Regions from separate parts of the Paenibacillus sp. EB106-05-06-XG162 genome, predicted to be linked through region 2. Evidence: riboswitches for the same ligand, from Rfam matches in the RefSeq annotation. Region 2 holds a riboswitch; the other holds the start of a gene.
What was found. Region 2 has a riboswitch for cobalamin ahead of AC3WU2_RS23770 (ABC transporter substrate-binding protein). Riboswitches for the same ligand answer to the same signal wherever they lie in the genome.
Positions count from the first base shown of each region.

Region 1 (14,934 bases), on a different contig from region 2:
GCTCGTCTATGCATTTATGGTACCTAGCCAAACGGGTTGGGTGCCGCAAGCCATCATAAATCCGCGAGCGATTATTTGGTCAGCACTGCTATAGTGAGCGACGATAAACCTGAAATGGAAGAAAGAAAGGACGGGGAAACGATATGAGCCTTGGTATACATCATGGACTGACCGATATTTCACCTTCGGAAGCAGGGTACCGAGAGAGTACCTTGCAACAGCTCGACACATTCTTAATGGGATTAATTAATGAAGGGAAGCTGCAATGCGCTTCCTATATGCTCGCGCGCGGCGGACAGACTTTCGCGGTACGTGCGCTAGGCGCGCTTCGGCACACAGACACTGCAAGTGAATTGCAGCCGCAGTCGATCCGGAAGATTGCTTCGGTCACGAAGTGGTTCACGCTCGTCTCGATCATGCGGTTAATGGAAGAAGGGAAGCTATATCTAACACAGCCTGTGAAGGATTGGTACCCAGAATTTGATCATCGCCATTTTGAACGGATTACGATTACACATTTATTAACACATACATCGGGGCTCGCACCGGACCCGGGTTATTTCACCGAGCCCTATCCGTCTGGTCCTTGGGATATTGAATTTGCATTTGGCGATGATTCGGAGGCTTCGAAGCCAGAACGTACAGAAGCGGAGGACATTGCTTATCGCAGGTCTAGGTGGATCAAGTCTGTTCTAGCAGGACCACTGGTCTGTCAGCCAGGGGAGAGCTGGAACTATTCCTCGACCGGCTTTTCGATCTTGGGGGATATCATTAGCCAGATCACGGGGATGTCCTACAACGATTATGTGCGTCAGACGATTCTGGAGCCGCTTGGGATGCATCGAACGTTCTTCGAAGTGCCTGAGGAGCTTCACCATGAAGTATGCACGGTTGACGATTGGGATTTAAATCGATTAACAAGAACTGAGAATAGGGAATGGTCACCGCCTCGGGCGGGTGGTGGGTTGTATTCGACCCTTGCGGATATGAATCGCTTCGGACAGATGATGCTGAACCAAGGAACCTATCAAGGAGCGCGTATTCTTAGCCGAAGGTCTGTAGAGCGTCTTGCACAGAATCAATTCCCGTCAGGTATTCCAGCCTTCAATTGGGGGGACCGGTTGAAGGATATGCCCTATGGACTTAGCAGCCAGCTAGGACGCGTGTTCGATCCGTTCAAGTCTGGGACATTCTATCATGAGGGTGCAGGGCGCTGTGCACTAATGGTCGATGCAGAGGAAGATTTCGTCGTCTCGTTCTTCGTACCGACGGCGAATGGCTGGGTTCCCGAATCGATTGTTAGCATTAAAAATATGATCTGGTCGGGCTTGCAATAATGCAATCCTTACGGTTCGTACGTGCGGTAGCCTTCGCGACGTACAAAGAATGGGCGGCTTACCGCTCGCATATGGCAGTTTCAATCTTCATCGGTCCTGTGTACTTTCTAGTACAGTATTTCATCTGGCATGCGGTTTATGCATCACAAGATATATTGAACGGATTTACACTGTCAGAAATGTTGACATATTACGGTGTCATGTCTGTTATTACCTATTTGACGTTCGATTTCGCCGATTGGAATCTACAGATGCTCATCCGTACAGGGAAATATGTCACGTTTATTTTACGTCCAGTCTCTCATGTAGGGTTCGCATTGGCTCAGAAGGTTGGTCATCGCACGCTCGGGTTCTGGATGGAATTCATTCCGGTTTTTCTGATTTATCTCTTTATTTTCAAAATCAAGCTGCTGCCTCCGCAGCCGCTCTGGGCAGTGCTCTCCATTATTTTAGGTTTCTTGATGACGTTTTTCGTCAATTACTCCATTGGATTAACCGCCTTCTGGCTGACGAATGCGGAAGGCGTCAGGCGTGTATTCTTGCTGATGCGTGACATTACCGCAGGTGTATTCGTGCCGCTTTCCTTTTTTCCAGACGGATTGCAGCATGTACTCTTTTACTTGCCTTTCCAGTTCATGCAGTATGTCCCTGTACGCGTCTATATTGGCAGCTATGAGCTTGCTGGGATCACGATGTCGATTCCGCAGGTCGTCGGGTTGCAGGCATTCGCAGTGCTCTGTATGTGGGGTGTATGTCAGCTCTTGGTTCACCTGGGTGCCCGGAAATTTACGGGGGTGGGGGTATGAAGTCATTACTCGCTTGCTACAGGGCGGTAATCAAGACGAAGCTGGCAGAACGGATGGCTTATCGAACGGATTTTGCCATTAGCGTGCTGCTCATGCTCTTAGGTGATTTTATGATCCCATTGGTCACTCTGCTTGTCTATCGTTCAGGAGCAAGCTTTCCGGGATGGACACTACAGGAGGCACTGCTTATTCAGGCCGTGTTTACACTCGCCAAGGGAGTCGCATTTCCATTTTTCTTTGGGATTGTATCAACGACGCTCTATCATGTCCGTGAAGGTTCGTTCGATGTCTTCCTGCTGAAGCCGCGGCCAATTCTATTTCTTGCGATGATGAATGCTTTTGATTTGGACGATTTCGGTCGTCTAATTAGCGGTGGTGTATTATTTGGTCTCGCTTTGTCAGGGGTGCCTGCACCTAGTGCATTACATTGGATTCAGTTCGCTGTCCTGTTCTTCTGCTCACTGCTTGTCTTATTTGCGTTCTCGTTGTTCTTGTCGGGACTACTGTTCAAATGGGTAGGCAGCAGTCGTGTTTATGACATGTTCGATTCCATGTCGATGTTTGGAATGTATCCGGGAACGATCTTCTCGAAATTGTTCCAGCAACTCTTCACGTATGTCATTCCGATTGCCATGATAGGTTTCCTGCCAGCGTCTGTGCTGCTCGGAAAAGGTGCGGATGGGGCATGGCTATCAATGGGGATGAGTATTGTTTTCTGTGGAGCAGGTCTTATGTTCTGGCATGGTATGCTTCGCAATTATACGAGCGCAGGGGGGTGAAACCGAATGATTGAAGTCCACAATTTATATAAGACGTATACAACGTATACCCGTGGGTCGTCGTTTAAGGAAACGCTGCGCAGTCTATTTAAGCGGGAGACCGTCCTCGTACCTGCAGTCAAAGGGCTAACCTTCAAGGTAGAACCTGGAGAGATCGTTGGCTTTCTCGGACCGAATGGTGCGGGGAAATCGACGACACTGAAGATGCTCACGGGGGTCCTGCACCCTACCTCAGGGGATGTCCGTATCTTAGGGTGCACACCGTGGAAACAACGCAAGCGATATGTGCGCAACATTGGAGCGGTATTCGGGCAGAAGTCCCAATTGTTATGGGATATCCCCCCACTTGACGCGTTCTATATGAACAAAGCCATTTATGCGATCGAGGATGCCGCATTTGAAGAAACACTGCACAGACTTTCTAGGCTGCTTGAAGTCGAGGAGATTATGCGGAAGCCGACAAGGCAGCTGTCTCTCGGAGAACGAATGAAATGTGAGTTCATTATGGCGATGTTGCATCGGCCATCCGTGGTATTCCTCGATGAGCCTACGATCGGGCTGGATGTCATCGCGAAGGAGAAAATTCGCAGCTTTATTCAGGAGATGAATGAGCAAGGCGTTACGTTTATTTTAACCACACATGATCTAGAGGATATTGAACAGCTTGCACGTCGTGTTATCGTCATTAATGATGGCGAAATCGTGTTTGATGATTCGATCATGGCGCTGCGCAATTTTCTCGGCGCGAAGAAGAAAGTTCGGATCGTCACCGAGCAGCCTGCGGATTGGTATGGGATTAAGGGTGTTACCGTGCTTAAGCTGCATTCAGCCAAAGATGCGGAGCTGGAGCTCGACACGGATTGTCTACCGCTCAAGCGGTTCATTCAGCTGATGAATGAGCGCTGCACGCTGCAAGATATGACGATCGATGCGCTGCCGATTGAACAGGTGATCAAGGAGTTGTATGGGCATAAAGAACGGATCGAAAAGGTCAGTATTGTAAGAGGTTGTTCAAAAAGTCATCATTTGATCACGAAGTAATTCAAGAAGCATAACCGACATCGAATCTTACGTTCACCTTCGAAGTCCGGTACTCATTTAGGTTTCGCCTAAACTCCGTTCCTCCTTCTTCAGGTTCTCGCAACCTTCTTGGTGCTGAAATGCCGACTTTTTGAACACGCACTTTAACGGAATAAGAATTGTAATGAATATCTCTCTAACACACAAGATGTAGATGTTGAAGTTGATTTGTAGGAATGACGATCACGTGGAGGAGTCTTACTTCCGTCTTGGTGACGGTGTAAGGCTCTTCTCTATTTTTATCTTAAATTTATCTAAAATATAATATTTTTAATTGAATAGAAACCCTTATTTTACGCCGATTGTATCCCTTTCCAACGCAAAATATAGGCTTGTTATTGTATTGACAAGCACAATATATTGATGTAAATTGATTAAGCACAACTACATATCGTGATGTACAGGTTTTTTGCACCTCTAGTCTTAGAGTGCAAAGATTAATAGGGAAGTCCGGTTGAAATCCGGCGCGGTCCCGCCACTGTAATAGAGGAGCGGTTGCTAGAGAGCCACTGATTAGTACAAATCGGGAAGGCGGCAATCACGATGATCCTTGAGTCAGGAGACCTGCCTGTCATCTGCACATGTCATCCCTACGGAGATAGGAACGTGCTGGCGTCGTCTTAATGAGTGAACTATCGTTAAGGTGCGTTCGGTTCATTGTGCCGGATGCGCTTTTTTTAATGAGTAAAATGTATAAGTTTTGAGGTCCCCACAAAATACCTGAGTCGGATTCGAAGGTAGTGTGTCACTTTGTGGGGGTATTTTATGAGCATAAGAGAGAGGACTGAGTTACAAAATGGTCATCGCATTTGATTCTAAGACCGGGAACGTAAAAAGATTTGTACATAAATTGAACATGAGGACTGTGGAGATTGACGAGCAGACACAGCTGGATGAGCCATTCGTGCTGATTACGTATACGACAGGGTTCGGTCAAGTTCCAGAGAAGGTACAATCTTTTCTACAGAAGAACGGTTCGTATATGAGAGGCGTATCGGCAAGCGGGAATCGTAACTGGGGAACCAGTTTTGCGAAGAGCGCAGATACGATTGCGATGATGTATGATGTACCAGTCATTTCGAAATTTGAACTATCGGGCACGACAAATGATGTGCAAAGGTTTGTAGAGGGAGTGAATAGCATTGCGGCATATTGAGTTAAATAACCAGTTGATGCTTCGTGACGCGGACGGATTTTTCCGATTGGATCGTGACCATGAGGCGGTAACAGCATTTATGGAAGAAGTAGAAAGTAAGAGCTTGCGGTTCGAGACGATCCATGAGCAAGTTGAATATATGATTGCGCATGAATACTACGAGAATGTTTATGAGAAATATACGGCTGCCCAGGTCGAGGAACTTTTTGAACTAACGAGAGCATCGGGGTTCGAATTCCAGTCCTACATGGCAGCTTCTAAATTTTATGTCGACTATGCCTTGAAGAGCAATGACCATACGCAATACCTTGAGCAGTATTCGGATCGCGTATCGATGGTATCTCTACATTTAGGTGATGGCGATTTCGATAAAGCCAAACGTCTTGCGGTTGCGATGATGGAGCAGCGCGTACAGCCTGCAACACCAACATTCTTGAACTCTGGTAAGAAGCGTCGCGGTGAGATGGTATCGTGTTTCCTGCTCGAGATGGATGATGCACTTAACTCCATTAATTATGTGCTTGGCACATGTATGCAATTATCGAAAATCGGCGGCGGCGTGGCCGTTAACCTCTCGAAGCTTCGCGGTCGCGGAGAGGCGATCAAAGGCGTCGAAGGCGCAGCAAAAGGCATTATGCCTGTCCTGAAGCTAATGGAGGATGCATTCTCCTATGCGGATCAAATGGGACAACGTAAGGGCTCTGGCGCAGGGTACTACAATATTTTCGGATGGGACGTTGTCGAGTTCCTTGATTGTAAAAAAATTAATGCGGACGAGAAATTGCGGATCAAGACGCTCTCGATCGGGCTGATCGTTCCGGACAAATTCTACCGTCTCGCGGAAGAGAATCAACCATTGCACGTATTTGCACCATATTCGGTCTACAAAGAATACGGCATTCATCTGGATGACATGGATCTGGATCAGATGTATGATGAATTACTAGCGAACGATAAAGTGAAGAAGAAAGTCATCATGAGCGCACGCGATATGCTCGTGAAGATCGGGATGATTCAATTAGAGTCCGGTTACCCGTACATTATGAATAAAACCAATGCGAATGAAGCGCATGCCCTCAAAGGCATCGGTTCCGTTAAGATGTCCAACCTCTGTACGGAGATCTTCCAACTGCAAGAGACATCCGATATCGGCAACTATGGCGAGGGAGATGTCATCCGCCGCGATATTAGCTGTAACTTAGCGTCATTAAATATCGTGAACGTGATGGAACACGGCAAGATCAAAGAATCCGTTCATGAAGGCATCGAAGCACTAACGGCGGTTAGCGACATGACGAGTATTCCAAATGCACCAGGTGTACGTAAGGCGAACACGGAGATGCATTCCGTTGGTCTAGGCGCAATGAACTTGAATGGTTATTTAGCGAAGAACAAGATCGCCTATGACAGCGATGATGCGAAGGAATTCGCGAGCGGGTTCTTCATGATGATGAATTACTACTCCTTGGAGAAAAGTATGGAAATCGCCCGCGATCGCGGCGTGACATTCCGTGACTTCGACAAGTCTGAATATGCGAACGGGAACTACTTTACAAAATATGAAGAGACAGACTTCCGCCCACGCTCAGAAAAGGCTCTGAAGCTGTTCGCAGGTATGGAGATTCCATCACCTGAGGATTGGACGGCACTCAAAGCCAAAGTTCAAGCCCATGGCCTGTACCATGCTTACCGCTTGGCTATTGCGCCAACGCAAAGTATCTCTTACATTCAGAATGCAACTTCGAGCGTTATGCCGATCGTTGAGCACATCGAGACACGGACGTATGCGAACTCAACAACGTACTACCCAATGCCGTACTTGGCAAAGGATAACTATTTCTACTATAAATCCGCGTATCAAATGGACCAGTTCAAGGTTATCGATATCATTGCGGAAATTCAGCAGCATGTGGATCAAGGGATCTCGACGGTTCTGCACGTGAATAGTAATGTAACAACACGTGAGCTAGCTAGATATTACCTCTACGCGGCGCGTAAAGGGCTGAAGTCGCTCTATTACACGAGAACCAATCATTTATCTGTAGAAGAATGCATTAGCTGTTCTGTATAATGTTGGTTGATAAAAAAGTCGCCTTTTGATCACGAAGAAGCACGGGAAGTTGATTCGGCGTCGAATCTTGCATTCACCTTCGAAGTGCGGTGCTCATGTAGGTTTTGCCTACACTCCGCTCCTCCTTCTTCAGGTTTATGCAACCTTCTTGGTGCTGAAAAGTCGATTTTTTATCTGTTATTTAACTAGGGGGAAGAAATACATGAAAGCAGTCAATTGGAATCGTCCGGATGACGATTTTACAGCAATGTTTTGGAATCAGAATATTATGCAGTTCTGGACGGATGAAGAGATTCCACTCTCGGATGATAAAATGTCCTGGGTGGCGCTGAAGCCGGCAGAACGTGATACGTATATGAAAGTGCTCGGTGGCCTAACGCTTCTGGATACGATTCAGGGCGGCGTGGGAATGCCGAAGATCCTTGAGCATGTGGATGGTTTACAGCGTAAAGCTGTACTCGCGTTCATGGCCATGATGGAGCAAATCCATGCAAAGTCCTACAGCAGCATCTTCACAACGCTGGCAAACAGTGAGGAAATCGATCAACTGTTCAAGTGGGTGGAAGATGAGCCGCATCTACAGAAGAAAGCGAAGCTGATCTCCGGGTATTACACATCGATCGTCACGCCACGCGATCTGTACATGGCGATGGCCGCTTCCGTATTGCTCGAGAGCTACTTGTTCTATAGCGGATTCTTCTATCCGCTCTACCTTGCCGGCCAAGGTAAAATGACAAGCAGCGGCGAGATCATCGACTTGATTATTCGCGATGAGAGCATCCACGGGGTTTACGTTGGCGTTTTGGCGCAAGAAGTATTTGCGAAGCTAACAGCTGAAGAGCAGGAAGCAAGCACGCGCGAACTCTATGATCTACTGGAGCAGCTGCAAGCGAACGAGGAATCCTATACGGATTCGATCTACACTGCGATCGGTTTGGCGGCAGATGTGAAATCGTTCGTACGTTACAACGCGAACAAAGCCCTCATGAACCTTGGTCTTGAGCCAAAGTTCGCCGAGGAAGAAGTGAACCCGATCGTGCTGAACGGGTTGAGCACGAAGACGAAGCAGCATGACTTCTTCTCAAAGAAAGGGAACGGCTACGTTCGGACGACGAATGTGGAGCCGCTTCGCGACGAAGACTTCGTATTTGAGTTTTAAATGAGAGCCATCTGGACTTGTTCCAGATGGCTTTTTTGCGCATGAAGGGCGATGAATCATCCACGTAGGTCCGGCGGGATATCTCTCTCCAGTCGGCTCTTGTTCGCCCATTCCTTTGATCAGATTTTAAGGAAGGAATGGGCTGCCAAATGCCGAACGCAGGCTCCTCCAAGAGACACCCCTCCTCCCTGATACGATTCATCAAGCACAAACAAGCCATCCGCAAAGACTCCGGATGGCCGTTGAGGGTGGGCAAGGGTGCAGGGGATATGTCCTAGTCACACGTCTAAAAACATAGAGTAGGACAGACAGGAGGAAAGACAACATGCAATTCCTAAGATTAAATGCATTTCAACTCAAAATCATCGCCATGGTCTTCATGGTCTTCGACCATGTCCATCAATTTATACCGGATATGCCGATGTGGCTTAATTATTTTGGTAGATTGGTATCCCCGATTTTCTTCTATTTTGTGGTCGAAGGGTTCTTCTATACGAGAAATCGCAAGCGATATGCAGGCAGACTGTTCGGCTGGGCTGCCGTCATGCTCGGCGGGTCTCAGTGGCTAGCATGGTGCTTTCCACAGAGTACCCCGATTCATAATAATATTTTCTTATCGCTTGCCCTTGCGGTTGTCATGATGATGGGATTGGAATGGGCGAAGTGGGATCGTAAGGGACTATTCCTTGGTGTGCCGCTTGCTGTTGTCGCTGCCGCGGTTGCTTATCTATATTCCGAAGCATCGCTATACGGCGTGGTCATGACGCTTGTATTCTATTTCTGTCGTAACCGAAAAGGGCTTATGGCTGCATTGTATGTGGGTGTATGCTTCGTCCTGACGATTGGCTTCGGAATGAATTTCACCTACGAGGCGCTGTTTCTCTTCGATGCGCAGTGGATGATGATCTTCGCGATTATTCCTATCCTCATGTATAACGGGGGACGTGGACCGAATACGAAGCTCACGAAATATATGTTTTACACGTTTTATCCGGTCCACATTTGGATTCTTTTTATTGTAGGTTATTTCGTTAAGCTTAACGGCTTATGAGGCAAGCGATGTTGACTTCATAGGCCCTTTGGAATGCTTGAGGTTCATCGATGAATAGATAGATTTGATGCACAGACTGTCGTTTGCCGAATAGGTGAATGATGGTCTGCTGTTTTTTTTAGCTGGATTCGTATGTAGCAAAAAACGTGTTGACATTACAACACTACAGTTGTAGTATTAAATAGAACTACAATTGTAGTATTAAAGTGCAACTGCAGATGTATCTTAAAATAATAATGTGTAAGGAGTATTTCAAATGAAAGTAGCATCAAAAGTAGCAATCGCAACCCTTAGCAGTATTCTATTGTTGGGTTCTTCTATGAACTTCACGGTGGAGGCGGCATCCTCCAAGCCATCCCAAAAAACAGCTACCCAAAAAGTAGCCGTCAAAGCTCCAACGGCAGAGGAAAAAAAGTTCATTGAACAAGAGATCAAAAGAGTGAAGGAGTTGGTGACGAAGACGGGTGATACATATGTCCTGTATCATAAATACAAGGCGCTTAATAGCGGACTCGATCTTAGTTATTGGGGACTGACACAGGAATACACCACATATGAAGACTATCTAAAAAAAGCTACGACATTGAAGGGTGCCATCTTGCAGGAGCCTTCCAACTTACCCGAGGGATATACGTTCTCCAAAGCTAGAATTGGAGGTCCATTGGGAGGAAAGTTCATTGATGATTTGAGAGCAGAAGGCAAGAAGAGTGGAAAGCCCATTTATATGAAAAAGATGAATTGGAATGAGGCGGAAGACATCCGACTGGAGTACACGAACGGGGATGATACGTTGGCCTTTAATAAATACACCGTAGAAACAAAAGACAGAAAAAATAAAGGTTATTTTGACGATAAGTTCCCGGCGAATGTTTTTCCAAAGTATGTTTACTGGCAGGATAGCAGCAAGTTCGGTTACTATATTTCAACCTCATCGGATATTTCAAGGGAAAAGAAAATTGAAATTCTAAAAGCAGCTGTAAAAAAATGATATTTTGAACTAGCGTAGCATGATTCGTATCAACTTATTTTCTTCACGTCTGAGCAATTTGATTTAGGAGGCTTCATGCATGAACCAAATACCATCCATTACGGATGCTGAGCTCGAAATTATGCGGGTATTGTGGGCAAATCCGGATTGCCCTTCCAGCGAGGTTGTACAACAAATGACAGATCGAATGGGATGGAGCCCAAATACGACCAGGACGCTCCTGAATCGATTGGTGCAGAAGGAAGCGGCGGGAGCGAAATTGGAGAAGGGTTCGAAGCGCACGCAACTGTTCTACCCTCTCATCAGTGAACAGGAGTACCTGCAATTCGAAACTACATCCTTTATGAGAAAGCTGTATGGCGGGGCATTAAAGCCGATGCTGGCGAATTTTTTACAAGACAAAAAGCTGAATGCGCAGGAAATCGAAGATCTGAAGGAGTTATTTGACAATAACCGTAACAACGATGAAGAAAAGAGAGAGACGTAATGAGCCCCTCACTGCATACAAGTTTATTTTCGATTTTTGATTGGGTAATCCGTGGATCGTTCATGGCCGGTATCCTGATCGTATTGGTCTTGATCCTGCAATTCTTATTGAAAAATAGGCTTGAAGGCAGGTGGAAATATCTACTATGGATACCTGTAGCAGTTCGCTTATTACTCCCATGGGCGCCGGAATCTTCGCTTAGCCTGTACAATTTCATATCCCTGGAGTCTTTCATGCCCGGAATGCAACAGCAAACATCAAGTCCTCCGGCTTGGCATGAATGGTGGAGAGGACTGGGGAGTAATCGTGAGATGGGTCACGAAGATACATTGACACTGGAGAGAAGCATGGTAGGGGGGAGCGCGGAAGGGGCGAGTTATCCACCTGAACCGGGAACTGTGCAGAGCATTTTGTGGTGGAATGAGATGAAGTCTATGAGCCTCGCCAATGTATTGACACTGGTTTGGCTTGCAGGTGTACTACTTCTTGCCGCGAAAACGGTATACGACCAGCTTCGATTGAGACAAGTCCTTCGTGCAGGCAAATCCATTGAGACACCTTTATTATCCGCTGTGTTTCACGAGACGAAGCAGCTTATGGGTGTGAAGCGTAAAGTACGGTTTATAGCTTCGGAGGGCATTCCCGGACCTGCAGTGGTTGGATTTACTAATCCAGTCGTTGTCATTTCTCCAAGCTTGCTTATGACATTGAAAAAGGATCAGCTTCAATATATTCTGGCGCATGAGTTCGCCCATATTCGCCGCTGGGATGTCGCAGTGAATTGGATCATGCATATCATCCTGATCTTCCATTGGTTTAATCCGCTAGTATGGTTTGCAATACGAAGAGCAAGACAGGATCAAGAGATGGCTTGCGACGCATGTGCGTTGAATCGGATGAGACCGCAGCATAACAGTGCATACGGGCAGACGATCATCCATGTGCTGGAGCATTTCGCAGGCAAACATCAACAGCCGGGGATTGCCGGTCTGTCCGCGACGCATAAACAAATGAAAAGGAGACTTATTATGATCAAACAATTCAACAAAAAATCCTATCGCCTATCCATTTTAGGGATGACAATCATTCTCGCGCTTGGCTGCGTGACGCTGGTCAATGCTAAGGGGAAAGATGCAGGGAGCACACCACAAGCAACTACCGTACAATCGGGGCAGGATCGTAAAGACGCTGATATCATCTATCCTGATGAAGTTATGGGTTCTTCGGTGAACCGTGAGCTGTACAAACAAGAAATGGATAAAGCGATAAAAAAAGCAGCTGCTGCAGCCAAGGCTCTAACAGCAGAGGAAAAAACGTATATCGAAAATGAGATCAACCGCGTGAAGGAATTGGTTAAAGAGACTGGTGATACATATGTCATCTATCATAAATATAAGGATTTAAACAGCGGATTAGATCTTAGCTTTTGGGGACCGAACCATGAGTTTTCTTCTTACGAGGATTACTTGAAAAAAGCTTCGACCTTGGAGGGTTCCATCATGCAGCAGCCTTCCAACCTGCCAGCGGGCTATACGTTTACCAAAGCGATCATTGAAGGTCCGACAGAAGGAAAGTTCATTGATGATCTAAGGAATGAAGGGAAAAAGAGCGGCAAACCGGTTTACACGAAAAAACTGGATTGGAAAGAGGCTGCCACGATCCGACTGAAGTATACGAACGGTGAAGACACGTTGACGTTATCGAAGTATACGGTGGACAAGGATGGCAGCAAGGATAAAGGGTTCATTGACGATGACTTCCCTGCGCACATTTTTCCTAAATACGTGTTCTGGCACGATGGCGGTAAATTCGGATACAGTATTTCGACTTCATCGGATTTATCCAGGAAGCAGAAGATTGAAATTCTGAAAGCAGCGGTGAAAAAATAACATAGCTCTTGTGAGACAAGCCCATGTAGCCCTAGAAATAGGGTTGCATGGGCTTGTACACGGTTGAAATGGTTGACATGAATGGCTCAATATGATTGAAAATTGTTTATCGCCTGGGCATGGGTGTTATCCAAATATATAGTGGTGATCTTGCCATGTTCTGTGAACGACAATTATACCCCAGGAGATGTTCCCTGGGGTATTTGTTGTGCACGAATAAATGGCCCGCGTGAATATATTATAGGAGTGAGATAAGAAATCAGCCCAAAGGGAGGAATGTCCATGTCACAATCAGATTTCATCATGGCACAGACGGACCGATATGGCGCGCAAAATTATCACCCTTTGCCTGTCGTCATTGCGAGAGCGGAGGGCGTATGGGTAGAGGATATGGAAGGGCGGCAGTACATGGACATGCTTAGTGCGTATTCAGCAATGAACCATGGCCATCGCCACCCGAAAATTATTCAGGCCTTGAAGGATCAGGCGGATCGCGTTACACTTACGTCCCGCGCATTTTATAGTGAGACATTAGGGAAGTTCTATGCGAAGCTTGCCACTTATACGGGGAAACCCATGCTGCTGCCGATGAACACGGGGGCGGAAGCGGTAGAGACGGCAATCAAGGCAGCGCGACGCTGGGCTTATCGGCACAAGCAAATACCGGCAGATCAAGCTGAAATCATCGTGTGCAGTGATAATTTTCATGGGCGTACCGTAACGGTAACGTCGTTTAGCTCAACGGATTCCTATCGCGAAGGATTTGGTCCCTTCACACCGGGGTTTCGGGTGATTCCATACGGTGATCTGGAGGCGTTAGAGGCCGCGATCACGCCCAATACAGCTGCTTTCCTTGTCGAGCCGATCCAAGGGGAAGCAGGTATTCTGATGCCGCCAGCTGGATATTTGCAGCAGGCCTACACATGCTGCCGGCAGCATCACGTCTTATTCATCGCGGACGAGATTCAGACCGGATTTGGCCGCACGGGACGCAAGTTCGCATGTGATTGGGAGCAGGTTGTCCCCGATGTATATATTGTTGGTAAAGCGCTAGGTGGAGGCGTCATGCCGATCTCGGCTGTCGCAGCTAACGAAGAAATTCTGGGTGTCTTCGAACCCGGTTCACATGGTTCTACCTTTGGTGGTAATCCACTCGCTTGCGCCGTAGCCATCGCAGCACTGGATGTGTTGGAGTGGGAACGTCTTGCAGAACGATCCGAAGCACTTGGGTCTTATTTTATGGGTGAACTTGCTAAGCTCGAATCGCCGTACATCCACCAGATTCGAGGTCGAGGCTTGTTCATTGGCATGGAATTAACGGTCCCCGCAAGAGCTTATTGTGAAGCGCTGAAGGGGCTAGGCGTTCTTTGCAAGGAGACACATGAACGGACGATTCGATTCGCCCCGCCGCTCATCATTACGAAGGAGCAGCTCGACTGGGCTCTCATAAGAATTGAGCAAGTCATAAAGAAGCGTGCCTAACAGGTAGAGGAGGTTCTGAGTATGGCTAATCCAAGAGTAACGATCATTCGTGTGCCATTCGGACTGGGGGCAGGACGCCCGGGTGCGGAATTTGGGCCAGAAGCCATCTTACAAGCAGGGTTAATGGAGCGGCTCGAACAGGATGGTATCGAAGTAGCTGCTGTTAGCGAAATCAAGCCGCCTTCTACCACATCAGCGGAGGTTAACCCGAAGGCGAGGTATCTTCCTGAAGTGATGGATGTATGCGGAAGACTCGCAGATCGGGTTGCTAAGGCGATAACCGATTCGACGTTTCCACTGATTCTGGGCGGAGATCATAGCATTGCAGCGGGGAGTATCGCAGGGGCGACACGGATGCGCCCCAAGCTGGGTGTCATTTGGTTCGATGCGCATACGGACCTAAATACGGTCCTAACGAGTCCCTCGGGGAATGTGCACGGCATGTCACTTGCGGCGGCGCTAGGATGGACCGATTGGCGCATTGAAGATGCGCAAGGCCAATATACCCCGATCGATCCATCGCATGTCGTGTTTGTTGGGGCGAGGGACTTAGATCCTGGCGAGAAGAACTTTATTCGCAGTAAGGGCATCGCCTGCTATACGATGCATGAGATTGATCGTATGGGTATGGAGGCCGTCATGATCCAGG
Region 1 covers NZ_JBYTDT010000002.1:513,346-528,279, forward strand. Annotated here, with positions in the region: gene AC3WU2_RS08130 (serine hydrolase domain-containing protein) at 1-94, shown strand, start outside; gene AC3WU2_RS08135 (serine hydrolase domain-containing protein) at 144-1,337, shown strand; gene AC3WU2_RS08140 (ABC transporter permease) at 1,337-2,143, shown strand; gene AC3WU2_RS08145 (ABC transporter permease) at 2,140-2,922, shown strand; gene AC3WU2_RS08150 (ABC transporter ATP-binding protein) at 2,929-3,963, shown strand; cobalamin riboswitch at 4,388-4,588, shown strand; gene nrdI (class Ib ribonucleoside-diphosphate reductase assembly flavoprotein NrdI) at 4,799-5,158, shown strand; gene nrdE (class 1b ribonucleoside-diphosphate reductase subunit alpha) at 5,145-7,229, shown strand; gene nrdF (class 1b ribonucleoside-diphosphate reductase subunit beta) at 7,432-8,388, shown strand; gene AC3WU2_RS08170 (TraX family protein) at 8,714-9,439, shown strand; gene AC3WU2_RS08175 (hypothetical protein) at 9,696-10,427, shown strand; gene AC3WU2_RS08180 (BlaI/MecI/CopY family transcriptional regulator) at 10,507-10,914, shown strand; gene AC3WU2_RS08185 (M56 family metallopeptidase) at 10,914-12,803, shown strand; gene AC3WU2_RS08190 (ornithine--oxo-acid transaminase) at 13,086-14,285, shown strand; gene rocF (arginase) at 14,307-14,934, shown strand, end outside.
Region 1: linked by a shared signal. The riboswitch ahead of nrdI (class Ib ribonucleoside-diphosphate reductase assembly flavoprotein NrdI) and the one ahead of AC3WU2_RS23770 (ABC transporter substrate-binding protein) in region 2 are both predicted to bind cobalamin.

Region 2 (14,934 bases):
GAAGACCAGTAACAGAAATAGACTTACGATGAAGACGTAGCTGATGGTCGATAGTGCTGAACCGTCATTAAAGGCATACACAACGGATGTTATAACAATTTGAAGTCCTAGAATAATCATTAATGGAACGTGATCACGAAGGAACAGTCTCATGAGGAGACATCCGCCCATGTCACTTTCAGGCGATAGCCCGCGCCCCGGACCGTCTCGACCGCTTCTTCTATGCCAAGATCCTTCAGCTTCTTGCGAAGGCGCGTGACATACACATTGAGCGTATTCTCGTCCACGAAATGGTTCTCATCCCATAGCTTCTCCAGAATTCGATCACGGCTAACAACGCGAGGATAACGCTCCATGAGCACTTCCAGCAGCAACGATTCTTTCCGCAGCAGCTCTAGACTCTGATCCGCTAAGGAAACCTCCAGACGTTCAGGTAAGAGGGTAAGTCCGTGGAGACTTAAAGAACGTTCCGTAGCTTTGGGAGCATAACTACCATAGGCGCGGCGCAGGTGGCTGGCGATTTTGGCCATGACAATATCATAATCGAAAGGCTTTGTAATATAATCATCGGCACCGTGCTCTAGGGCCATCACTTGCTCCATTTTACCTTCCCTTGCTGAGATGAAGAGTATGGGACAGGTGGAGATTTGGCGGATTTGGCGGCACCAATAGAATCCATCGAACTTCGGCAAATTGACATCGAGCAGTACGAGATTGGGTTCGATCTGGGTGAACTGATCCGCAATGCGGTCGAAATCATCTGCGACGACAGCCTCATAGCCGTATTTTTCAAGCTGGTCTTTGAGCAAGGTGTATATCTTGGGATCATCTTCTACAATCATGATTCTATCCATGAGGGCATTTCTCTCCTTCAACAAGAGGTTCGTTATTTGCTAGTTATGATGATAAAGATTTCTTATTCGAAATACAAATCACGAGGCTGAAAATGTGCTACTAATTTAGTTGTAAGGTGGGGGCTTTTCCCCTATAATAACTAGGTGAAAGACTGAAAGGCATAGCTTGAATTGAATAGGAAATCTGTAGGTCCCTATCTGTGCAAATATCGTATAGATCGGGTTAAAAGGGAATCCGGTGCAAATCCGGAACGGTCCCGCCACTGTAATCTGGGGATGACCTCAATAGCCACTGTTCCATCGCAGGAATGGGAAGGCGAGGGCATGCAAGACCCATAAGTCAGGAGACCTGCCTATGGATACGAATGACAAACCTTCGAGGAAAGGGTTGCGCTCAGTTGGAAGACGTGTGACATGCAATACGCATACATACGGATATATTCCGAAATTGACGTGCCCCGGGTCCTTCAGGATCTGGGGTTTTCTCTGTTCAAACGTTCAGCATCAATAAAGAATAAGGGGAGAGAGACAAGGATGAAGATTTGGAAAGGTTTATCGACGTGGGCACTGATTCTCGCGCTCGTTGTCAGTATCGCGGCTTGCGGTACGAAGGGGACAGAAGACGCAGCGAAGCAAGGTGCTCAGACAGAGCAGAGCAAACAGGAGCAGAAGGACAATACAGAAGCATCGGACCTCAAGACGAAGTACCCTCTAACGATTAAGGATGCGACAGGCGAGGAATTTACATTTGACAAAGCACCTGAACGTATCGTATCGGTATCGCCAGCAGAGACCGAGTCCCTCTTCGCACTTGGACTGGATCAACAAATCGTTGGTGTATCGGATTATGACGACTACCCAGCAGCAGCAAGCTCCAAGCCGAAAATGGGCAGTATTATGAAGCCGAATGAAGAAGCGGTTATCGGTGCCAATGCAGACATCGTCTTTACGGGAATTTCCATGAAAGAAGAATCCGTGAAGAAGCTTCGCGATCTGGGAATCAAAATTTTCAAAGTTGAACCGAAGACGCTTGAAGATATTATGAAAAATATCGAAGTGTACGGTCAAATTACGGATCGTCAAGCGGAAGCGAAGCAAGTGATCGATAAGATGAAGGCGGACCGCGATTCGGTCATCGAAGCGGTGAAGAATGTCGCTGCGGATCAGAAGAAGAAAGTATACATTGAATTCTCCCCAGGCTGGACGGTCGGTAAAGGCGAGTTCATGGATGAATTGATCACAATCGCTGGCGGCGTGAACGTGGCATCCGATGTACAAGGCTGGGTGCAGATTAATGAAGAGAATATTATTCATTCGAATCCGAATGTCATTCTATTCGCGAATGATGCCAAAGATTATGAGACAGGCAAACCGATTAAAGATATCATTCTAGGTCGCAGCGGCTGGGATCAAATTGATGCGATCAAGAATAATCAAGTGATTGGCGTGGATGGCAACTTGCTTAGCAGACCAGGTCCACGTCTAACCGATGGCTTGATCGCCATGGCGAAGGCGATCTATCCGGATTTGGTGAAATAATGAACCGAACAGGATTGCTGTGGGGAGGGGGAGGAATACTCCTCCTCCTTTTTACGATTTGCGTCTCGGCTACCATTGGCTCAGTGCACATTCCGCTGCAGCAAATTCCAGCCATTCTGCTGCATCAGATTCCTTGGCTTCAAGATATGATTCCCAAGACGTGGCCAGGTTCCTATGAACAGATCTTATTAAAGGTACGGATTCCTCGCATTGCGATTGGGGTCTTGGTTGGCGCTTGCCTGTCCTTATCCGGTGCGGCATTTCAGGGCGTTTTGCGTAATCCGCTTGCGGATCCGTACACACTCGGTGTGTCTTCTGGCGCCTCCGTTGGCGCAGCCTTTATGATCTATTTTGGCATCCAATATTCACTTGTTGGACAGTGGTCCGTGCCCATTGTTGCTTTCACGACAGGGGTCTTAACCCTATGGCTTGTGATGCGGCTTGCGCAAGATGAAGGCAAAATACCGACGGAACGGTTAATACTCGCCGGTGTTGTCATGCAGGCCTTCCTCGGGGCGTTCGTATCCTTACTCGTCGCGTTGTCGGATAAGACGATCAATGAAATTATGTTCTGGCTCATGGGTAGCCTCTCATTGCGTGGATGGGCATATACCGCGGTGCTGGGGCCGTATTTAATCGTTGGCTTTATTATTGTGATGGGTTACGCCAGGACGATGAATATCCTCGCGCTAGGGGAACGTGAAGCCGCGCATTTAGGGATTCGTGTGGATCGGACGAAGATGATCATTCTATTAACGGCGACATTTATGACGGCTGCGGCCGTATCCGTATCAGGTGTCATTGGCTTTGTCGGGTTGATCGTCCCCCATATGATTCGATTGCTGGTCGGCTCGAATTATCGACTGATCGTCCCGTTATCCGCAATTGGTGGTGGAATCTACATGGTGATTGCAGATACCCTTGCTCGATCGGTACTCGCACCCACTGAAATTCCGCTTGGCGTTGTAACCGCATTTATTGGCGCACCATTCTTCGCCTATCTGCTGCACCGTAACAAAAAAACGCGAAGGGGTCGATTGTCATGATCCGAGTCGAACATGTATATAAGCATTATGGGGCTGCGAAGGTGCTGCAAGATATTCATTTTGAAGTGGAGCCAGGGACTTGTCTTGGCATCATCGGTCCGAATGGAAGCGGGAAATCGACGTTGCTGCAATGCATATCCGGCGTGGAGCCGGCTTCTGCGGGCGAGATTGTCATTCGCAACCAACCTTTATCGGCGTATTCGCGGAAAGCCTTGTCCCAGCATCTAGCCGTCCTGCAGCAGGAGACGCTGCCGCCTGTTGGATATTCCGTGCAGGAAGTTCTTGAGATGGGGCGGTTCCCATTCCAGAATTGGCTCGGCCGGGATCAAGCCGATGCATCCTCGCTCATCGCTGGGATTGCGGAGCAATTGAATTTAGCAGAACTGCTCGATCGACCACTACATGAACTTAGCGGTGGACAACGGCAGCGTGTCGCCCTCGGCAAAGTGATGGTTCAGCAGCCTGAAATTCTGCTGCTGGATGAACCAACGACGTATCTGGATATTCGTTATCAGCTGCAATTTATGGATTATGTGCGGAAATGGCAGCGTGACTGCGGCTTGACGATCATCGCTGTTCTTCATGATCTGAACTTAGCGGCGCAATATTGTGATCAATTGCTTGTGCTGCATGAAGGGAAACAGGTAGCCATTGGCGAGCCAGCTGAAATATTAAGCCGGGAGCGCGTCCATGAAGTTTTTGGCACAGAACCGATTATTATTCCCCATCCTGTGAATGGCGCGCCACAAATCTTGCTTCAACCGGATTCCCATGAGACACTAGGAAATGAAGCGAAATAGAATTTTAATGACATCAATGAGAATCATACACAGATTGGAGCGAGATAATGAGAGAACAATTGGAGCAACTCATTTCACACATTGAACCGTTAGATGGGCAGATGGTCGAGGAAGCGATGCAGCATTTGGATCAGCTGACGAAGCCTCCAGGCAGCCTAGGCAAGCTTGAGAATATTGCGGCGCAGGTCGCAGGGATTACAGGTGAATTGCACCCGGCATTCGCGAAGAAAGCCGTTATCGTCATGGCTGGAGATCATGGTGTGTGTGATGAAGGGATTAGTGCATTCCCCTCGGAAGTGACACCGCAGATGGTCTATAACTTCTTGAACGGCGGCGCAGCCGTGAACGTGCTGGCACGTCATGCAGGTGCGGATGTCGTATGTGTCGATATCGGCGTGAATGCAGATATGGAGCATCTGCAGCTGGTGTCCCGGAAAGTCCGTAAAGGAACGGCAAATATGGCGAAGGGCCCAGCCATGTCACAAGATGAAGCGATCCAAGCTATTCTCGCAGGAGCTGAGATTGTAGAGCAGCATGTTGCCGATGGGTATAAGATCTTCGCGACAGGCGAGATGGGCATTGGGAACACGACAGCGAGTGCAGCCATTCTAAGTGTGCTCACGGGCATGTCATCCGAGGAGACGGTAGGGCGCGGAACTGGCATCGATGATGAACGGATGCTACATAAGCAAGCGGTTGTTCGACAAGCAATTCAAGTGAACCGTCCGAATGCGAAGGATCCACTGGATGTCCTGACGAAGGTAGGTGGACTCGAGATCGCTGGTCTGGTCGGCGTGATCCTTGGCGCAGCAAGACATCAATGCCCTGTTGTGATTGATGGATTCATCTCTTCTGCAGCAGCGTTGATAGCCAGCCGTATTGAACCGCTAACAAGCGGTTATATGATCGGATCGCATCTATCCCAAGAACAAGGGCATGAGAGCCTGCTCGAAGAAATCGGATTAACGCCAGTGCTGCAATTGGACATGCGGCTTGGTGAAGGGACAGGTGCCGTGCTTGCCTTTACCTTGATCGATGCAGCAACGAAAATCATGCGCGAGATGGCAACCTTCGCAAGTGCGGGCGTAAGCTCAGGCGAATAAAGAAATGATGAATGGATGTATCACATGAGGGGAGAGATAAGGCATGCCGATTCTGGTAACTGGTGGTGCGCGGAGCGGGAAGAGTTCCTTCGCGGAGAAGCTCTGCGCAAACTACGGCGATCGCGGAATCTATATCGCGACGGCACAACTCTACGATGATGAGATGCGAGAACGGGTTCGCATGCATCAAATGGAGCGGGATCAAGCTGCTTTCGAGTGGAAGACCATCGAAGAACCCTACGACTTAATCGCCTTACTCGGAGATCTCGAAGGGTCGAAGATGATTCTCGTCGATTGCTTGACCCTGTGGCTCTCGAACATTCTACTGCGCTGCGAAGCGGAGCCGAATGCAACTGATTTGGTAAAGCAGCAGATTGATCAGTTGGTGGAAAGGGTTCGAATTTACGCGGGTACACTAATCTTCGTGACGAACGAGGTTGGCAGCGGGATTGTGCCGGAATATCCGTTAGGTAGGCAATATCGCGATCTTGCTGGTTATATGAATCGGAAGCTAGCGGGGGTCTGTGAGCAAGTGTATCTGGTCACAGCAGGCATCCCGATCGAACTCAAGAGCAGGGCGGTTCAGTTATGAAACAAGCAGCGCAAGCCTGCGTAGCAGCCTTTCAATTCTTATCGAGGCTGCCGCTGCCGATTCAAATTCATTATTCCAAAGAGGTGTTCGCTCGCAGCGTGGTATTCTATCCGCTCGTTGGCACAGTTCTCGGCGGGCTGATCTGGGGCTTCGGCTACGGCTGCTCATTGCTCTTCCCTCTTGTCCTAGCGGCCGTCCTGACCTTGGTCTGGACGGTTTCTTTGACAGGGGCCTTACATATCGATGGGTTAATGGATACCGCAGATGGGATTCTAAGCCATCGACCACGGGAACAAATGCTTGAAATTATGAAGGACAGCCGGGTAGGAGCTATGGGCGTCATCGTCTGTGTTCTTGCGATGCTGCTCAAGGCCGTTATTTTCTACACCTTATTGGATCAGAAATGGTCTTGGGAGATCGTCCTCCCCTTCATCTGGAGCCGCTGGTTTATGGTCATTGGGATGGCAGCATTCCCATATGCAAGGAAGGAATCTGGACTCGGCAGTTATTTTAAAGGCGTGGGTGCGCGGCATGTAACGGGAGCAACGCTGATGGCGGTTGTTATATCTGTGCTGATCTGGATTGGTACTGCCATGTGGGGTGGCATAGGTACAATTACCGCATCAGACGGGTTATCTATTGTATGGATTGGTCTGGGCGCGTTATTGCTCGGGATGATCATAGCGAGATCCATGGCGAATAAGCTCGGTGGTCTAACCGGCGATACTTATGGCGCATTGAACGAATGTTTGGAAATTCTACTGCTGCTTATATGTACAATAATCGTCTAGAAGGAGGCGAACCTCATGTCCAGTGAACGGCCCAAAGCAAGAACCATTATGCTGCAAGGAACGGCATCCGATGTAGGCAAGAGCATTGTGACGACGGCATTATGCCGGATTTTGAAGCAGGACGGATGGAAAGTTGCTCCTTATAAATCACAGAACATGGCGCTGAATTCGTATGTGACGATGGATGGCAAAGAAATCGGGCGTGCGCAAGGCGTTCAAGCGGAAGCCTGTGAGGTCGCAGCAACAACCGATATGAACCCGATTCTCATCAAACCGATGAAAGAGATGAACGCACAGATCGTCGTCCACGGCAAACCCTATACGCAGTTAAGTGCACGTGATTATCGGTCCGAATTTCTCCCTTTTGCCAAAACAACGGTTGTGGCTGCTCTTGAACGGCTGCGTGCTGCTTACGAAGTCGTAGTCATTGAAGGCGCAGGCAGTCCTGCGGAAATCAATCTGAAGCAAAATGATATCGTGAACATGAATCTAGCGGCGTGGGCAGAAGCGCCTGTCCTGCTCGTTGCGGACATTGATCGCGGCGGCGTATTCGCTTCGCTGGTCGGTACGTTGGAACTCTTAGAACCACATGAACGTGATCGTGTCAAAGGCTTCATTATAAACAAATTCCGCGGAGACCTCAGTTTGCTTCAGCCTGGTCTGGACTGGCTCGAAGAGCGGACGGGCATTCCCGTGGTTGGTGTACTGCCTTATTTGCCGAATATCGATATTGAGCAAGAGGACTCCGTCGTATTGGATGCATATAAAGGGAAGGCACTCGGGGACAATGAAGCATATGAACTCGATATTGCTGTCATCCGATATCCGCGAATCTCGAACTTTACGGATATTGACGCCTTGGTTGCGGAGCAGGACGTGCGCGTTCGTTATGTACAATCGCTCGCCGAGCTAGGAACGCCGGATGGGATCATTTTACCGGGTACGAAGAATACGATGGATGATTTACGCTTCTTACGCGAATCGGGTCTAGCTGACGCCATACTTACCTTCGCTCATGTTCATGAGGATGAGGGACACTCTTCCTGTGACATCGTTGGTATTTGCGGTGGATATCAGATGCTGGGCGAACAGCTCCTTGATCCGCATGGGGTTGAGGTTGAAGCGGGAGCCGAAGCGCTGGGGCTTAGTTTGCTTCCACTACAGACAACCTTCTATGCGGAGAAGAAAACCGAACGGGTTCAAGGTGTTATCGATTGTTCGCAGCCGCAGTGGGGCCAAGGGAATGGCACAGCGATTACCGGGTATGAGATCCATATGGGTCAGACGATTCGATTGGATGGTAAGAAGGAATCCGTCTATCCGCTGTTCCAGATGTCCGATCACAGGGCGGAAGGATTAGCATCGGCAAATGGTCAAGTATGGGGCACGTATTTGCACGGGATCTTCCATAATGATGCCTTCCGTCGACAGTGGCTCAATCAGATACGTACGCGCAAAGGATTACGTGCGATCGAGGATATCGTTCCTTTTGCAGACCGACAGCAGCTCGCCTTCGATCGATTGGCTGATGAGACGCGGAAATCCATGAATATCGCATTAATCTATGAGATTGCTGGCTTACCAGCACGAACAGCTAAGGAACCCTCGATCTCTGAATAGAAAGGAAATAGAGCATGCAAGCAATGAAAGTACGAAAGACGCCATTGTATCTTACACTCGTAGGACTTATCGCATCCATCGTCGTGGCGTATTTCGTAGCGACGAACCGAATCTCCGCATTTGATGAGGCGATTATTCACTATGTACAAGGGAAGGAGTCGCCCTTCTGGACGGGATTTGCAAAATTCTGTGCCTTTATCGGATCGACGTTACCTGTCATCGTTATCGCGATCCTTACCATGTTATTCCTATTTTTTGTTCTGAAGCATCGCGAAGAATTAATCCTCTTCGTCATTGTAGTCGGTGGCTCGGCATTACTGAATGTGGTGTTAAAAAGATTATTTACACGTGAACGTCCGACCATTCACAGGATACTAGAAGAAACAGGTTATAGCTTCCCATCGGGGCACGCCATGGCTGCTTTCTCGCTATATGGGGTCATCGTCTTCCTGCTCTGGAAGCATATTCGGCCGAGATGGGGACGTGTTTTACTGTTAATTCTTGGTTCGTTGATCATTGCGATGATCGGAATTAGCCGCGTCTATGCGGGCGTGCACTATCCGAGTGATGTACTCGCTGGCTACCTGGTATCAGGCAGTTGGCTTGCGTTTTGTATCTATTGGTATCAGTGGTACCGAGAGCGTAAATTATCTGGAAAATAATGTGATTTCCAAATTTTTGGTAATGATCGCATCTTAAGACGTATGTTACACTTCCTTCAGTGAATGAGGGCTTAACATTCACACAACAAAATGCAATGCATACAAGGAGGATTTATACCATATGAAGAAGAAGATGATGAATCGTTTCTCCAAGACGGTTATGGTCACTGCGGTGGCATGTGCGTGGATGTTGCCAACAGCAGTTTCAGCTGCACCAGTTCAAAGCAACTGGAATGATTTTGTTAATAATTTCTTGAAAAATATGCCGAAGGAAGTTCAGGTTGTAGGTGGTGGCGCATGCCCGACATTCCCAGGAAACGTAACATTCCCAGGAAACGTGACATTCCCAACGTACCCTCAGCAGCCGCCGGTGAAGCCTTGCGTACCAACGGTACCAACGGTGCCGACGAAACCAGCTCCTGTACAACCAAGCAAGCCAACACAACCAACACAACCAACGAAGCCAACTCCGCCGACAAATGACAATAAGCCAACACAACCGAATCAAGGGGATACTAGTTTCGCTGCTCAAGTTGTGAACTTAGTGAACCAAGAACGTGCAAAGGCTGGTCTGCAGCCATTATCGACAGATAGCAGACTTGCTGCAATGGCTCTAGATAAAGCAAAAGATATGTATAGCAACAACTATTTCGATCATCAATCCCCAACGTACGGTTCGCCATTTGACATGATGAAGCAATACAACATTGCTTTCGGTTATGCAGGTGAGAACATTGCAAAAGGTCAGACAACACCACAGCAAGTGATGAATGACTGGATGAACAGCTCAGGTCACCGTGCGAACATTTTGAACTCGAATTTTACGCACATCGGTGTAGCATACTACCAAGGTGAATGGGTGCAAGAATTCATCAGCAAAGCATAATTGCACAAATCGTACAAACAAAGGCAGTTCCCGTCCATGGGAGCTGCCTATTTTTTTGCTATAATAAGAAGTAACAAGACCGAGAGGGGCGAACGAAATTGATTGTCTATCAGAACAGTCGAATTACAGTATTCCAGAGTGCTTTATATCATACGACATCTTCCGTTATTACTTTGGATGAATGTACAATTGTCGTAGACCCGACATGGTTGCCGCAAGAGGTTCGTGAGATTCGTGATTACGTCGATCAATTAGGCAGAGGCTGGCCCATCTATCTGCTCTTCACACATAGCGATTGGGATCATATTCTAGGCTGCGGCGCATTTCCTGAAGCGAAGGTGATCGCGAGCGAGAAGCTACATCATCACCCGAATCCGGATGAAATTGTGGAACAGATCAAGTCCTTTGACGATAAATTTTACTTAACCCGGGATTATGAGCTGAAATATCCTGTCGCCGATATCCTGATTGCCGAGAATGGACAGCAGGTTCAATTGGGGCAGACACTCTTGACGTTCTATCTTGCACCGGGCCATACGGATGATGGGATCGTGACGGTCATCGACCCGGAGGGTATTATGCTGGCTGGAGATTATTGTTCGGATATCGAGTTTCCGTATATCTACTCTAGCAGTAGCGATTACGTAGCGACGATGAGTCAATTGCATCAGGTCCTGGAGAAGCATGATATTCGAGTGCTTGTTCCAGGTCACGGGAATATTACGACGGATGCGAGTGAAATGAAGACGCGGATTGACCAGTCGATTGCTTATATCGAGACACTGCGCCAACACATTATCGAAGGGAACCAGGAAGATATCGATGCCATGATCAAAGGCGTACCTTTCCCACTGAACATGAAAAATTACCATACGAGCAATCAAGAACAAATTAGTAAAGAATTAGAGTTGTAATAACCAGAACCCCAGGGCTCCGCTAACTGATTTAGGACGGGATCGCCTTGGGGTTCTTCGTATAAGGATTTAGAATGCCATGCTCAAGTAACTCAACGTTCCAAGATCATAGCTGCGATGAATCACTTGCGGCTTCGATGAACCACTGCCCATCGCGATAAAGAACGGTACGAAATGCTCGGCACGAGGTACGGCCTGGCGTGCGTATGGCGCAAGTTGGTCATAGGCGAACAGGGATGGCAGATCGCCTTGCTCGACCTTATTCAATAACCAATCATCAAAAGCAACAGCCCAGGCCTCAGGCTCCTTCTGACCCCAATTAAGCAATCGCAGATTGTGTACCGTGACGCCACTGCCGATGATGAGGATGTCTTCATCGCCTAGACCTTGCAGCGCTTGACCGATCTTATACTGTGCTTCTGCCGCAAGATAAGGATGAACCGAAATTTGGACGACCGGAATATCTGCGGCAGGATACATGCGATGCAGCAGCGTCCAAGATCCATGATCCAGTCCTCGAGTCGCATCGGCGCGCGTCTCGATACCAGCTTGTTTAAACCGCTCAGCGAGTTGATTGGCAAGCTGCGAGGAGCCTTTGGCAGGGTAGACAACCTCATACAAGGCATCCGGGAATCCGCCGAAATCGTAAATGGTCTCATAGACTTGATCATGCATGGAAATCGTAAGCACTTCACTTTCCCAGTGTGCGGTGAAAATGACAATGGCTTTCGGCTTCCATTGTTGTCCAAGTTGTTCGAGGAACGCTGTATACGGTGTATCTTCAATGGCGAGCATCGGTGATCCATGGGCAAGAAATAATGATGGCATCATAGGAATGACCTCCTGAATCGTTAATTAGTAACTTACTTTATATAAGTTAGTATATTTTTATTACATACTAAAGTCAAGTGTTTTATGATATTGAAAAAGACTGCATCCCTATCGTAGGAGATGCAGTCTTTCTTATGGTCTTTGATTAGATTGCCCAGTTGCCGCCACGGAATACCGGAACCACAGTACCGTCTTGTTGAATGCCATCGATGTCCATGTTCGCAGAACCAATCATGAAGTCGACGTGTGTAATACTTGCGTTCACACCACTCGCATCCAATTCTTCTCTTGTCATTGTTTTGCCGCCTTCCACGTTGAACGCATAACCACTGCCGATCGCGAGGTGGTTGGATGCATTTTCATCGAATAAGGTATTGAAGAACAAAATGTTGGACTGTGAGATAGGGGACTCATGTGGAACTAGTGCAACTTCGCCCAAGTAGTGTGAGCCCTCATCTGTATCTACAAGCTGTTGCAAGATCGCTTGCCCTTGTTCGGCTTCAACCTTAACGATACGTCCTTCTTCAAAAGTTAATTTGAAGTTATCGATAATATTGCCGCCATAGCTCAGAGGCTTCGTGCTGGATACGTATCCGTTAACACCGTTTCTATAAGGTACTGTAAATACCTCTTCAGTTGGCATATTCGCCATGAATGCAACATCGCTCTCACTGGTGCTGCCTGCGCCCACCCAGAGGTGCTTCTCAGGCAATTCGATTGTGAGATCTGTTCCTGGTGCCGTGTAGTGAAGTTTGTGGAAGTGGTATCCGTTCAATACTTCGACTTTCTTATGTAGGTTCGCGTTGTGTTCTTCCCATGCATGAACCGGATCAGGTGTATTCAGACGAACAGATTCGAAGATCGCATTCCATAATAGCACTTGTGCTTCATCTGGCGTTACGTCTGGGAAGATCTTAGCAGCCCAGTTCTTCGTTGCAGCCGCAACAACCGTCCAGCTTACTTTGTCCGATTGTACATATTGACGGTACTTCTCGAGCGCCTGTCCTGAAGCTTTCTGGAAACTGCCGATTCGCTGTGGATCAATGCCTTTGAGCAAATCCGGGTTCGGGGATACGATCGCGATGAATGCTGCACGCGCATCCAAGAACGTATTACGCTTCGCAACTTCCCACTCTGGGAACTTCGTGAAGTGGTCGTCGGACGCGTTCTCGTATTTCAGTCGGGAGAGGGCCTCGTCTACCCAATCCACATGTACGTTGCTTGCGCCAGCTTCATACGCTTTCTTCGCCACGAGGCGGACGAGTTCTGTCATTTCGGTAGAACCTGTAATAAAGACTTGCTGGTCTTGTTGGACGTTAACGCCCACTTTAACGATAAGTTCGGCATATTGCGCTAATTGTTGTTCGAAAGTTGCCATGCGATCAATCTCCTTTTATTTCACGCAGAATTCTGCTTGGGATATGTTCTTATTGTATCAAATTTTCTCAATTTCTACATCGTTCCAACAACAAAGAAAATCTCGGCATCCATGATGGCGAGATTTCCTGTATATATAGTACCTATATTATTGACCAGATAGTCGATACCCCGCATGATTTGTTGGTCCAACATACTGATTTAATGCGAACGAATGGCGAATGGCCTCGGTAATGAATGCCTTCGCGGTATGAATGGCTTCTTTAACTTCGCGGCCTTTCGCGAGCTCTGCGGTGATCGCTGCGGAATAGGTGCAGCCTGCACCATGCGTGAAGGAAGTGCTGAATTTCTCGGATTGGAGCAGTTCGAAGTTCTTGCCATCATAGAGTACATCTACGGCTGCTTGTTCACTAGTCAGTTTACCGCCGCCTTTGACAAGGACATAAGCAGCGCCCTTCCCATGAATCTTCGCCGCAGCTTCTTTCATTTCATCCACGGTCTTAATCGGTGCCATACCGCTAAGCTGAGAAGCTTCGAACAGGTTCGGTGTAACGACAAGCGCCTTTGGTACGAGAATATCGCGTAGCGCCTCATTCGTCTCAGGGTGAAGGGCTTCATCTGCACCCTTACATACCATGACAGGATCGATAACGAAATTTCTAACGTTATATTGGTCGATCTTGCGTGCGACAAGTTCAATGATTTCAGTCGATCCGAGCATGCCGACTTTGGCAGCATCGACACCGATGCCTGCAAGAACGGTCTCGATTTGCTTCTCAAGTAGTGATAATTCGATCGGGAATACATCATGGAACCAGCCATTGTGCGGATCTTGAGCGACAATGACGGTGATTGCGGTCATGCCGAATACACCGCGTTCCTGAAACGTTTTGAGATCGGCTTGAAGGCCTGCACCGCCACTTGTATCGGAGCCGGCAATGGTTAGTGCTTTGTGCATCATATTTCTCTGTCCCCTTTGCTTCTATATCCAATTAGAGGTTGTTCAAAAAGTCATCATTTGATCACGAAGTCATTCGAGAAGTATATTCGACATCGAATCTTGCGTTCACCCTCGAAGTCCGGTACTCATTTAGGTTTTGCCTAAACTCCGTTCCTCCTTCTTCTGGTTCACGCAACCTTCTCGGTGCTGAAATGCCGACTTTTTGAACACGCACCATAAGTATAAGGTTTTGGTCTCTGAAAGTTAAGTTATAATTTAATATTTGCGAATCGCGTTCGTTCCATGCTGTACGGCAAATAGATGAAGATTGAACCCATTTTTAGATAAGAAAGGGGAAGCATGGCATACTCCATGTTGAATATAATGACGATGTAAGGGTTTACAATTTAATTTAAGTAGGAGGGGTAACATGAATCACATTCCAATCGGTCTACAATTATACTCTGTTCGCGAAGCGATGGCTCAAGATTTCTTAGGTACGTTACGTCAAGTGGCGGACATCGGTTATACCCATGTGGAGTTCGCTTTTCATAACACATCGAATGATGGTAGCTTCGAGGTTGGTTATACAGCGCAAGAGCTCAAATCGAATATGGAGCAGATGGGGCTCCAGGTTGTAACGAGTCATGTCTCCTATCATCCGAATTTAGACTGGGATCAAGTCATTCGTTATCATGCAGAGCTGGGCAGCGGCGGTGTTGTTTTGCCTGGTTATTTCTTCAAGGATAAGGATGATGCGCTTCGTCTGGCAGAATGGTTGAATGCTTCTGGGAAGAAGTGCAGAGCGGAAGGCATGGACTTCTATTACCACAACCATTTTCATGAGTTTCAAGCGTTCGATGGTCAGACAATCATGGATATTCTGCTGGAGAATACCGATCCGTCACACGTGCTCGTGGAATTCGATACATATTGGGCTATGCGGGCAGGCGTGGATCCGATCGCGTATATGGACCAG
Region 2 covers NZ_JBYTDT010000014.1:104,059-118,992, forward strand. Annotated here, with positions in the region: gene AC3WU2_RS23760 (sensor histidine kinase) at 1-153, opposite strand, end outside; gene AC3WU2_RS23765 (response regulator transcription factor) at 150-854, opposite strand; cobalamin riboswitch at 1,026-1,225, shown strand; gene AC3WU2_RS23770 (ABC transporter substrate-binding protein) at 1,389-2,393, shown strand; gene AC3WU2_RS23775 (FecCD family ABC transporter permease) at 2,393-3,439, shown strand; gene AC3WU2_RS23780 (ABC transporter ATP-binding protein) at 3,436-4,239, shown strand; gene cobT (nicotinate-nucleotide--dimethylbenzimidazole phosphoribosyltransferase) at 4,287-5,342, shown strand; gene cobU (bifunctional adenosylcobinamide kinase/adenosylcobinamide-phosphate guanylyltransferase) at 5,386-5,934, shown strand; gene cobS (adenosylcobinamide-GDP ribazoletransferase) at 5,931-6,725, shown strand; gene AC3WU2_RS23800 (cobyric acid synthase) at 6,741-8,345, shown strand; gene AC3WU2_RS23805 (phosphatase PAP2 family protein) at 8,360-9,007, shown strand; gene AC3WU2_RS23810 (CAP domain-containing protein) at 9,129-9,893, shown strand; gene AC3WU2_RS23815 (MBL fold metallo-hydrolase) at 9,992-10,807, shown strand; gene AC3WU2_RS23820 (DODA-type extradiol aromatic ring-opening family dioxygenase) at 10,877-11,638, opposite strand; gene AC3WU2_RS23825 (aminopeptidase) at 11,784-13,016, opposite strand; gene pdxK (pyridoxine/pyridoxal/pyridoxamine kinase) at 13,164-13,976, opposite strand; gene AC3WU2_RS23835 (sugar phosphate isomerase/epimerase family protein) at 14,386-14,934, shown strand, end outside.